2 regions of the Bradyrhizobium sp. CCBAU 21365 genome follow, and region 2 is predicted to be linked to the other one. Evidence: riboswitches for the same ligand, from Rfam matches in the RefSeq annotation. Region 2 holds a riboswitch; the other holds the start of a gene.

Region 1 (4,520 bases), 1.4 Mb from region 2:
CCCGCGGAGCTATCAACAAATCCCGAGTTGTTGAATACACACCGCTGCCTCCTGCCATTCGAGCCAGATAGTTCAGTCGGTCATACTTAACGTGCATTCGCTTGGGATCGATCAGGTCATCCCTGATATGAATTTCGATGACTTCACCAAACAGTACCTGGTTTTGGCCGATTTCGACCGTTCGAACCAAGACGCACTCTAAGTTCACTGGCGATTCCAAAATCCTGGGGGGCTTAATCTGCCGCGAGGTTGAAAGCGTAACTCCCATCGCTTCTATCTCGCTATGCATCTCAGGAAAGTCGGCGCCGGCGATGTTCATCGCCGTCGTCAGCTCCTCCGTCACCATATTCACGACGAACTCGTTGTTAGCGAGCACGTTGACGCCGGTATCCTTCAACCGTGGTGGCATAGTGTAATAAAAGCCGGGCGTGAACGCGACGATCGGTGGGTCGGCACCAAGTACGTTAAAGAAGCTGAAGGGGGCCGCGTTTACGCCTCCAGATTCATTGATGGTCGTGATCAATGCAATGGGGCGCGGGCCAACTGTACCAGTTATTAAATTGTAACGATCATGAGGAGTCAAACTGCGGACATTGAACTGAGCCAAACTACTCTCCCAAACCAATGGCTCGACGCGAGCCGTAGGCTTTAGTAGAGAGCGATCGGAAGCAGTATTCCAGAAGACATTCGACGCTGTTCTAACACCGAACATCGTTAGATGGCCGCCTCCGTCGTTAACAATCCGAGCGGCCTGCTAGTGAACCTCCAGCTGAGAAAGAGCTGCGAGCTTTGCAAAGAATGCATCAGCTATTGTTTTAGCAGCGCTGGAAATAAGTCGTTGTCCGAGTTGAGCAAGCTTGCCGCCGATCTGCGCATCGACGTGATAGGTCAATAGTGTACCGCTATCTATGTCCGCTAACGTTACTGTCGCGCTACCTTTCGCGAAACCCGCGATGCCCCCTTCTCCTCGGCCTACAATCTTGCATCCGTTCGGCTCGTCCAGATCTTCCAAAGTAACTTTGCCTTTGAATCGCGCTGCAACCGGACCAACTTTGACTTTCGCAGTCGCTTCAAAATTGCAGTCATCGAGCTTCACCAATTCCTCACAACCGGGAATGCAGGCCTTAAGGACATTCGGATCGAGAAGCATTTTCCAAATCGCTTGTCGTGATGCGTTCAGCGCGACGTCACCATTCAAGATCATTGCAAGCTACTTTCTGTCTGGGTTTTGCGATTAAGCGATCACGGAAATTAAGGCCAACCTTAGCGGAGTCCATGCGCATGCCCGCGACGTTCGAAGTGCGAACAGCCGCGTTAAGTTCGGTGCGCCGCGGGTAGAGTTGTGCGAACTTAGACACGTCATCCAAAGGCCTTGCGGGAGAGTCCGATAACTCATTGAGTGTCGGCGCCGACGGAGCAACCACCCCGGAAACTCTCAGGCAAACCGGACCGCCAGGCTCGACGATCTGGAGAGAGGCGCTCAAAGCGTCCACCGAAGGGGCCAGCTGTGCGCAAATTGGCGCGGCGAAACTCTCAGGTACCGCAACAGATGGGGTCACATGATCGGCTGTTCCGATCCATTCAACCAAGTTGCGAGCTGAAACAAATGGCACATGTTCTAGTCATAGGCGCGGGCATAACCGGCGTTACAACGGCCTATTCACTTTTGGAGAAGGGGTACGCAGTCACGATCTTTGAGCGAGAGCGATACGCCGGCATGGAGACTTCGTTTGCAAACGGCGGGCAGCTTTCGGTGAGCAACGCAGAGGTATGGAACCATCAATCGACCCTAATAAAGGGGATGAAATGGATCCTACGAAAGGATGCGCCTCTTCTGCTCAATCTCAAGCCGAGTTGGCACAAAATGTCTTGGCTTGCAGAGTTTATTGCTCAAATTCCCTACTACCGGCGCAACACAATCTCCACCGTACAGTTGGCTTTGGAAGCCCGGCGTGCACTGTTCGCTATCGCCGAACGAGAGGGATTGTCGTTTGATTTGGAGAAGAAGGGTATTCTGCACCTCTATTGGAGCCGCAAGAGCTTCGAGCATGCGAGAAAAGTGAACAAACTACTCACCGCAGGAGGATTGGATCGGCGTGCCGTCACGGTCGAGGAGATCAGCGATATTGAGCCGGCGGTCCGCGGCAACATTTATGGTGGTTTTTTTACCCCATCGGATGCAACCGGCGATATACACAAATTCACACGTGCGCTTGCGATGGTTTGCGTGCGACGTGGAGCTCGCTTCTTTTATGAATCGTCCGTGCAAAAAATCGCGACATCGGCGACCGGCATCGACCTGAGTTGGCTGAATGTGCACGGGGAAGTCGAAAGGATCAACGCGGATGCAGTTGTCGTTTGTGCTGGTGTGATGAGCAGGAAGATTGCCTCAAGCATGGGTGATCGCATCAATATCTATCCCGTGAAGGGATATTCGATCACGGTGAATTTGGATGACCAACAGAGCCAGAACGCAGCTCCCTGGGTGAGTCTGCTAGATGACGATGCGAAGATTGTAACGAGCCGATTGGGCGTTGATCGATTTCGGGTGGCGGGTACAGCCGAATTCAATGGCTTTAACCGTGATATCAGGGCCGATCGCGTACGCCCCCTTGTTGACTGGACGCGTAAGTTATTTCCTGAAGTTTCAACAGCCGAAGTGGTCCCCTGGTCAGGTCTCCGACCGATGACGCCAAGTATGCTGCCGCGTGTCGGCGCAGGGCATCGACCACGCGTCTTCTACAATACTGGTCACGGTCATTTGGGTTGGACGCTCTCCGCAGCAACGGCTGGCATTGTTGCGGAGACTGTTGAGGCCGCCCTGAAACGATCTTGATTCTTGATATTGCCGTAGTCGTCTGGGCTGTTCGTTAGGACAAAAAGCCGAGAACTACCGCATTGTACTCGGCAGGGCACTCCGTTTGCACGTGGTGCCCTGCATGCCCTACTAAATGCAATCTCGCGTCGGCGAACTGGTTTACCATCGTGAGCGGAACGTCAACACCGCCGAAGGCGTCGTGAAGACCGTGGACGATGAGAGTGCGAGCCGTCACTTTTCGGAAATCCTCAAAGAGGCTCTCTGGCTGGCCTCGCTTGGTCGGCTGGGAAATGAATTCTCGAACGTTGGGCGTAATACTCATCTCAAACCGCAACTTCACGTTTAGGTCGGTGATCCTATCCGGATCGTAAAATTCGAGATCCGCCAGGAGTGAACGCATTTGGTCCATCGTCGGTCCTTCGGCAGCGGCATAATAGCGCTGGAGAGCCTTCTTGCCTCTAAGGGCAGAAGCTGGAGCGGTTAGCCCTCCAATAATGGGCCGAGATCCAGTAATGACCAAATGGTCAACCCGCGTCGGCGCGGAGGCCGCCACTTTTATTGCCATTGCTCCGCCGTACGATTGGTTAACTAGATGGGCGCGATCTATCTTGAGGGCGTCCATGAATTTGAGAAACTGCTCGGCGTACCATGAATGAACTGGCCCGCTGATCGGGACAGATTCTGACGCACCAAAGCCAGGCAGATCGTAAAAATAGCAGTTGTATCGACCTGAAAACTCACGGGCGTTGTACAAGAAATTGTTCCAGCTTGTGGCCCCGGGGCCGCCGCCGTGAGTAAAGATAACCGGAGTGTTCGCCGATCCAGCATGTTCGAGCGCATTGTAGTGCACGCGGCGACCGTCGATCGACACGTATCTGCTGGTCTCTGCGGACTCCAGGGGAGTTATCTGCATCGTCATTGGCAGGTCTCCTCAAAGCTGCGCGAGCACGTGTCGATTGCTGATCTAATAATGACATTGATGAGACGTTGGGCGTCGTCGACGTGGAATCGGTTCATTGGCATCGTGTCTTGTGGATTTGCCGTTCGCGCGCGAGGTGGTACACCGAGCCGTGCAGTGGGGATACCCCATTGGCGGATTGCGGAGGCGTCGGTGTAGCCACTGAAATTTTGTGGATCTTGATGAGGCTGCTGTTCGATCGTTTCCCAAGCTCGGATCATGGATTGAACGATCCAATTTTCCTTTGGCGTTGCCGCGCCGGGCATTGCTAGGACGAGCTCAAGATCAGTCGAGATATCCGGGTGGTCACGCGTAATTTCATCAAGACAGTTACGAAGGTCACGATGCACCTGCGAGGGCGACAGCTCGGGCGGCGGCCGGAGATCCACCAGGAGCTCGACGCATCCGGTCGATACGATTGGGGTAAACGTACTCCCGCTACTGATTGATGCGAGACCACCTTGCGGGACAATGGTGCCTCGAGCATACTTTTTTGTGTAGCTCTTGAACCAATCTTCCAAGGCGTTGATTACGTGTGGCAGCTTCGGAATCGGGTTTGGATAATCTGGCACCACGTGACGTGTGCCCGTGTACGAGATACCGCCACGAACGATGACCCTGAAAATGCAGATTCCGACTTCTTCCCATGAGACAGACCATCGAGGTTTGCAGAAGATGCAATAGTCGGGCCGTACTCCTCGTTGGAGCATAAACAGGGCCCCAAGCCCGTGACCAATAAAATGG
Region 2 (4,520 bases):
CGCCGAGCGGCACCGCCACCAGGATCGAGAGGATGATGGTGGCCAGCGCGACCGAGATCGACGGCTCGAGACGCGGGCCGATCATCTCGAGGATCGGCTTGTTCGAGATCAGGGAGACGCCGAGGTCGCCGTGCAGCAACTTGGCGACCCAGGTATAGAACTGGATGTAGATCGGCTCGTTCAGACCAAGCGAGGTCCTGATACGTTCGAGCTGTTCGGGCGTCGCGTTGTCGCCGGCGAGGATGGCGGCCGGGTCGCCCGGCGTCAGCCGCAGCAACAGGAACACGAACAGAGCCACCACGCCCATCACGGGAATGGCGGCGAGGATGCGGCGAAGCAGATATCCGAGCAAATTTGATCCGTTGGGTTGTGGTCGATGAAGTCCCCGGCGGGACCGTTGCACACCAGACCGTAGCACAGATGGTAGCAGACTCACGGTAGAACTTGAGCAAGTCCCATGCCATCGGTGCTGCGGATTTTGCGGTGCAGCTAATCAGTCCTGTGGGCCGCGATTATTCCTCCGGTGAAGTTCGAAGCAGTCCACTGGAAGGTGGATTGATTTCAGTTTTGCGCGCGTTGGCAGGCACGTCGAGCCCGGCACCGAACGACGGCGCCATCGGCGGCGTGTCGAGGTCGCGCCAATCGTCGATAGCCTGGGCCACCATCTGCGCCGTCGCCGCCGACAGCGTCCAGCCGAGATGACCGTGGCCCGTGTTGTAGAACACGCCCGGAATCCGTCCGGCGCGAACCACCGGCATCATGTTCGGCATCATCGGGCGCAGGCCCGCCCAGGGCACGACTTTCGACGTATCGATCTTTGGGAAATGATGCCGCACCCAGTCCACCAGCGGTTGAATGCGGTCGGCGCGAATGTCGCGGTTGAAGCCGTTGAACTCGGCGGTGCCGGCGACGCGGAAGCGGTCGGCGCCGAGCCGGCTGGTGACGATCTTCGCAGCTTCATCGAGCAGGCTGACTGTTGGGGCCGCGTTCCGGCTTTGCGGCGCATCGAGCTGCACCGTGATCGAATAGCCCTTCACCGGATAGACATTGACGCGGTCGTTGAGCAGGCTGGCGAAGTGGCGGCTCGCCACGCCTGCGCAAATCACGATCCCGTCCGCTTGCAATTGATGCCGCGTCGCGACCGCAGCTTCATGTGAAGCAGCTTCGTTCCAGCCGATGCGGAAGCCGTCATCGCCGCGTGCGATCGTGTCGACGTCGGCTTCATGGACGAAGCTCGCGCCACGGCGGACGCAGGCGTCGGCGAGGCCGCGGGTGAACTTGTGGATATCGCCGGTTGCGTCCGACGGCGTGAAGAAGCCGCCATAGCAGGCCGTCTGCAGCGCGGGTTCGATGACGCGGATTTCGTCCGATGTCACCGGCCGGCGGTCGAGCCCGCCCTGCTGCAGCAGCGTGTTGACCTTGAGGCCCGCCTCGAACCCGGCCTTGTCGTGATAGACGTGCAGGATGCCGCGGCGTTCGAGATCGAAGGCGATGTTCTCGCGCTGTGCGATCGAGAACAGGTGCTTGCGCGCTTCGATTGCGAGCCGCGTGGTCTCGATGGTGTTGCTGCGATAGCGGGTGATGTGGCCTACGAACTCGCCGATCCAGGAGTATTTGTGCCAGCTCGGCTTCGGGTTCATCAGCAGCGGCGCGTCGCTTCTGAGCATCCAGCGCAGACCCTTGAGGATGGTCGCAGCACTGTTCCAGACCTCGGCATTGCTGGCGGAAAGCTGTCCGCCATTGGCGAACGAGGTTTCCATCGCGGCGTAGCGATGCCTGTCGAGGACAGTCACCTTGTAGCCGCGTTCAAGCAGGGCATAGGCCGTCGTTACGCCGGTGATGCCGGCGCCGATAATCGCGATATGTGGCATGATGGTCTTCAGGCTCCCGTGGGTTAGAGTCGCCGAACCACCGGTGAAACCGGCATTCGGCGCCCCATCTGTCACGGTACCTGAGAGCTTGATCCGCATCGGGCCGGGGCCGGAAGCGAACTATCCCCTTCGGTGGACGTCACGGCCCTTGATGTGCGGCCATGTTCGTCTCTCTCCAGATCGTCCTGACGATACAGTCCTTTTGCCTGAGAGTTTCCGGGGCGGTTGCTCCGTCGGCGCCGAAGGCAACAACACGAATGTTGTCGCTTCGATCTCTCCCGCATCGTCGCGTTGGACGGCCGGACCGTAGGCGAAGCCTTAAAAATGGACAAGGCTAAATTTCGATCCGGCAGTGCCAACGTGTTGTGCAGTGCAGTCGATGTCAGTCCAGCGTCGCCAGCAGTGCCGCCATCAGGCGGCCGCGTTCGGCGAGGCTGTCGACCTCGATGTGCTCGTTGAGCGTATGTGCATCGGCGCCGCGAACGCCGAGGCCGTCGAGCGTGGGGATGCCCATCGCGCCGGTGAAGTTGCCGTCCGAGCCGCCGCCGGCGCTGCCGTGCGGCAGATCGAGACCCATCGCTGCCGCAAGGCCTTTTGCCTTTTCATAGAGCGCCATGGTGCCCGCATCGGGCTCCCACACCGGGCGCGTGACGCCGCGCGTCACCTTGAAGGTCACGTCGTTGGCGGTGCCCGACAATGCCAGCATGCGCTCGACGCCACGGTCGAGATCGGCCTGGCGCTTGGCCATGCTGAGCGCTTCGCCGGTGCAGGTCGTCGCGACGCAATTGACCCACTGGCCGCCATGCACGATGCCGACCGAGAAGGTGCAGTCCTCGGTGGTCATGCCGTCGATGGCGATGATCTGCCGCGCCATCTCGCGGATCGCGGAGCGGCCGGAAGACAGCGTTGCGCCGGCATGGCTGGGCTTGCCGGTGGCTTCCAGATTGAAGCGCGCGATCGCATAGCGGCCGGTGACGACGCCGTTGTTCGGACGGCCGGGCTCCGGCACCAGCACGTACTTGTTGCGCGCGGCTTCCGCCTCGATGATGTCACGCGTCGACGGCGTGCCGACCTCTTCGTCGGGGGTGAACAGCACGGTGATCGGCAGCGGAGTCGTAAAGGAGGCGCGCGCCAATTGCCTGATCGCCTCGATCGACAGGTAGTTGCCGCCCTTCATGTCGAAGATGCCCGGCCCGAAGCACTTGTTGCCTTCGCGCCGCCACTTCAGCTTCTCGATGGTGCCGACGGGGTGAACGGTGTCCAGATGGCCGGCGATCAGGATGCCGGGCTGGCCTTGTTTCGGATGGGGGAAACGGGCGCGGACGCAGCCCGCGAAGCCCTGGCGTCCGGCGATGCGCTCGATCGTCGCACCCATGATCGCCATCTCGCGGGCGGCGAGATCGAGCATGCGTTCGACCGCGGCGGCGTCCCAGGTCGGGCTTTCGCATTCCACCCAGCTGCGCAGGCCCTGCAGCATCGTTTCGGAATCAAAGGGGAGATTGGCGGGGTTCATCGTTGTTCTCTCTTGTTGTTCTGACGGCGCCGGCATCGCGCGCGCGTTACGAAAATCTCAGCCGACGATTTTGTAAAGCCAAAATCTGGCGCGCGGCCTCATTCGTTTGTGTACGTCCGATGCGACCTGAAACCGATTGACGCGCTTGGCGCTTGGTGCAAGTCTCGATTTCACAAGCCATACAGCATGTTAGTTCGCCTAAATAACGAACCACATGCATAACGAATAAGCCGGCTTTGACCAGTTACACGTCAGGAGAGATTGCATGTTCCCTATCTCGCGTTGGAAACACCGCACGCTAGCGGCCGCGTTGACGGCGCTCGCGCTGTCGTTCGCGCCGCAGGAATTGTCATTCGCGCCGCCGGCGATGGCCGCGGGCAAGACCATCACCGCGGTGATGCACTCGGATCTGCGCGTCATCGATCCGATCATGACCACGGCCTACATCACCCGCGATCATGGCTACATGATCTATGACACGCTGCTGGCGACGGATTCCAATTTCAAGATCCAGCCGCAGATGGCGGACTGGAAGGTTTCCGACGACAAGCTGACCTACACGTTCACGCTGCGCGACGGTCTGAAGTGGCACGACGGCGCGCCGGTCACCGCGGAAGACTGCGTCGCCTCGCTGCAGCGTTGGGGCAAGGTCGACGGCATGGGCCAGAAGCTGATGGACTTCGTCGCGAGCCTGGAGGCGACCGACGCCAAGACCATCACGCTGAAGCTGAAGGAACCCTACGGCCTCGTGCTGGAATCGATCGGCAAGCCGTCGTCGCGCGTGCCGTTCATGATGCCGAAGCGTCTGGCCGAGACGCCGCCGGACAAGCCGATCCCGGAACAGATCGGCTCCGGACCGTTCAAATTCGTGCAGGCGGAATTCCAGCCGGGCGTGAAGGCGGTCTATGAGAAGAACAAGGACTACGTGCCGCGCAAGGAGCCGGCGAGCTGGACCGCGGGCGGCAAGGTCGTCAAGGTCGACCGCGTCGAGTGGGTCACGATGGCCGATGCGCAGACCGCGGTGAACGCGTTGCAATCCGGCGACATCGATTTCATGGAGAACCTTCCGTTCGACATGCTGCCGGTGCTCGAAGCCAATCCGGATCTCAAGATCGACGTCCTGAACAAGTTCGGCT

The links. A riboswitch is a leader RNA that binds a small molecule or an ion and turns the genes downstream of it on or off. The one in region 2 is predicted to bind glycine.
Region 1: linked by a shared signal. The riboswitch ahead of XI02_RS34445 (D-amino acid dehydrogenase) and the one ahead of XI02_RS28030 (D-amino acid dehydrogenase) in region 2 are both predicted to bind glycine.

What each region holds. Positions count from the first base shown of each region.
Region 1 is NZ_CP030036.1:7,335,905-7,340,424, reverse strand. Features, by position in the region: gene XI02_RS34455 (flavin reductase family protein) at 1-607, opposite strand, end outside; gene XI02_RS34450 (CoxG family protein) at 755-1,204, opposite strand; glycine riboswitch at 1,366-1,462, shown strand; gene XI02_RS34445 (D-amino acid dehydrogenase) at 1,607-2,836, shown strand; gene XI02_RS34440 (alpha/beta fold hydrolase) at 2,871-3,737, opposite strand; gene XI02_RS34435 (M20 family metallopeptidase) at 3,734-4,520, opposite strand, start outside.
Region 2 is NZ_CP030036.1:5,954,741-5,959,260, reverse strand. Features, by position in the region: gene XI02_RS28035 (ABC transporter permease) at 1-352, opposite strand, end outside; gene XI02_RS28030 (D-amino acid dehydrogenase) at 513-1,871, opposite strand; glycine riboswitch at 1,938-2,052, opposite strand; glycine riboswitch at 2,056-2,162, opposite strand; gene XI02_RS28025 (M20/M25/M40 family metallo-hydrolase) at 2,254-3,384, opposite strand; gene XI02_RS28020 (ABC transporter substrate-binding protein) at 3,650-4,520, shown strand, end outside.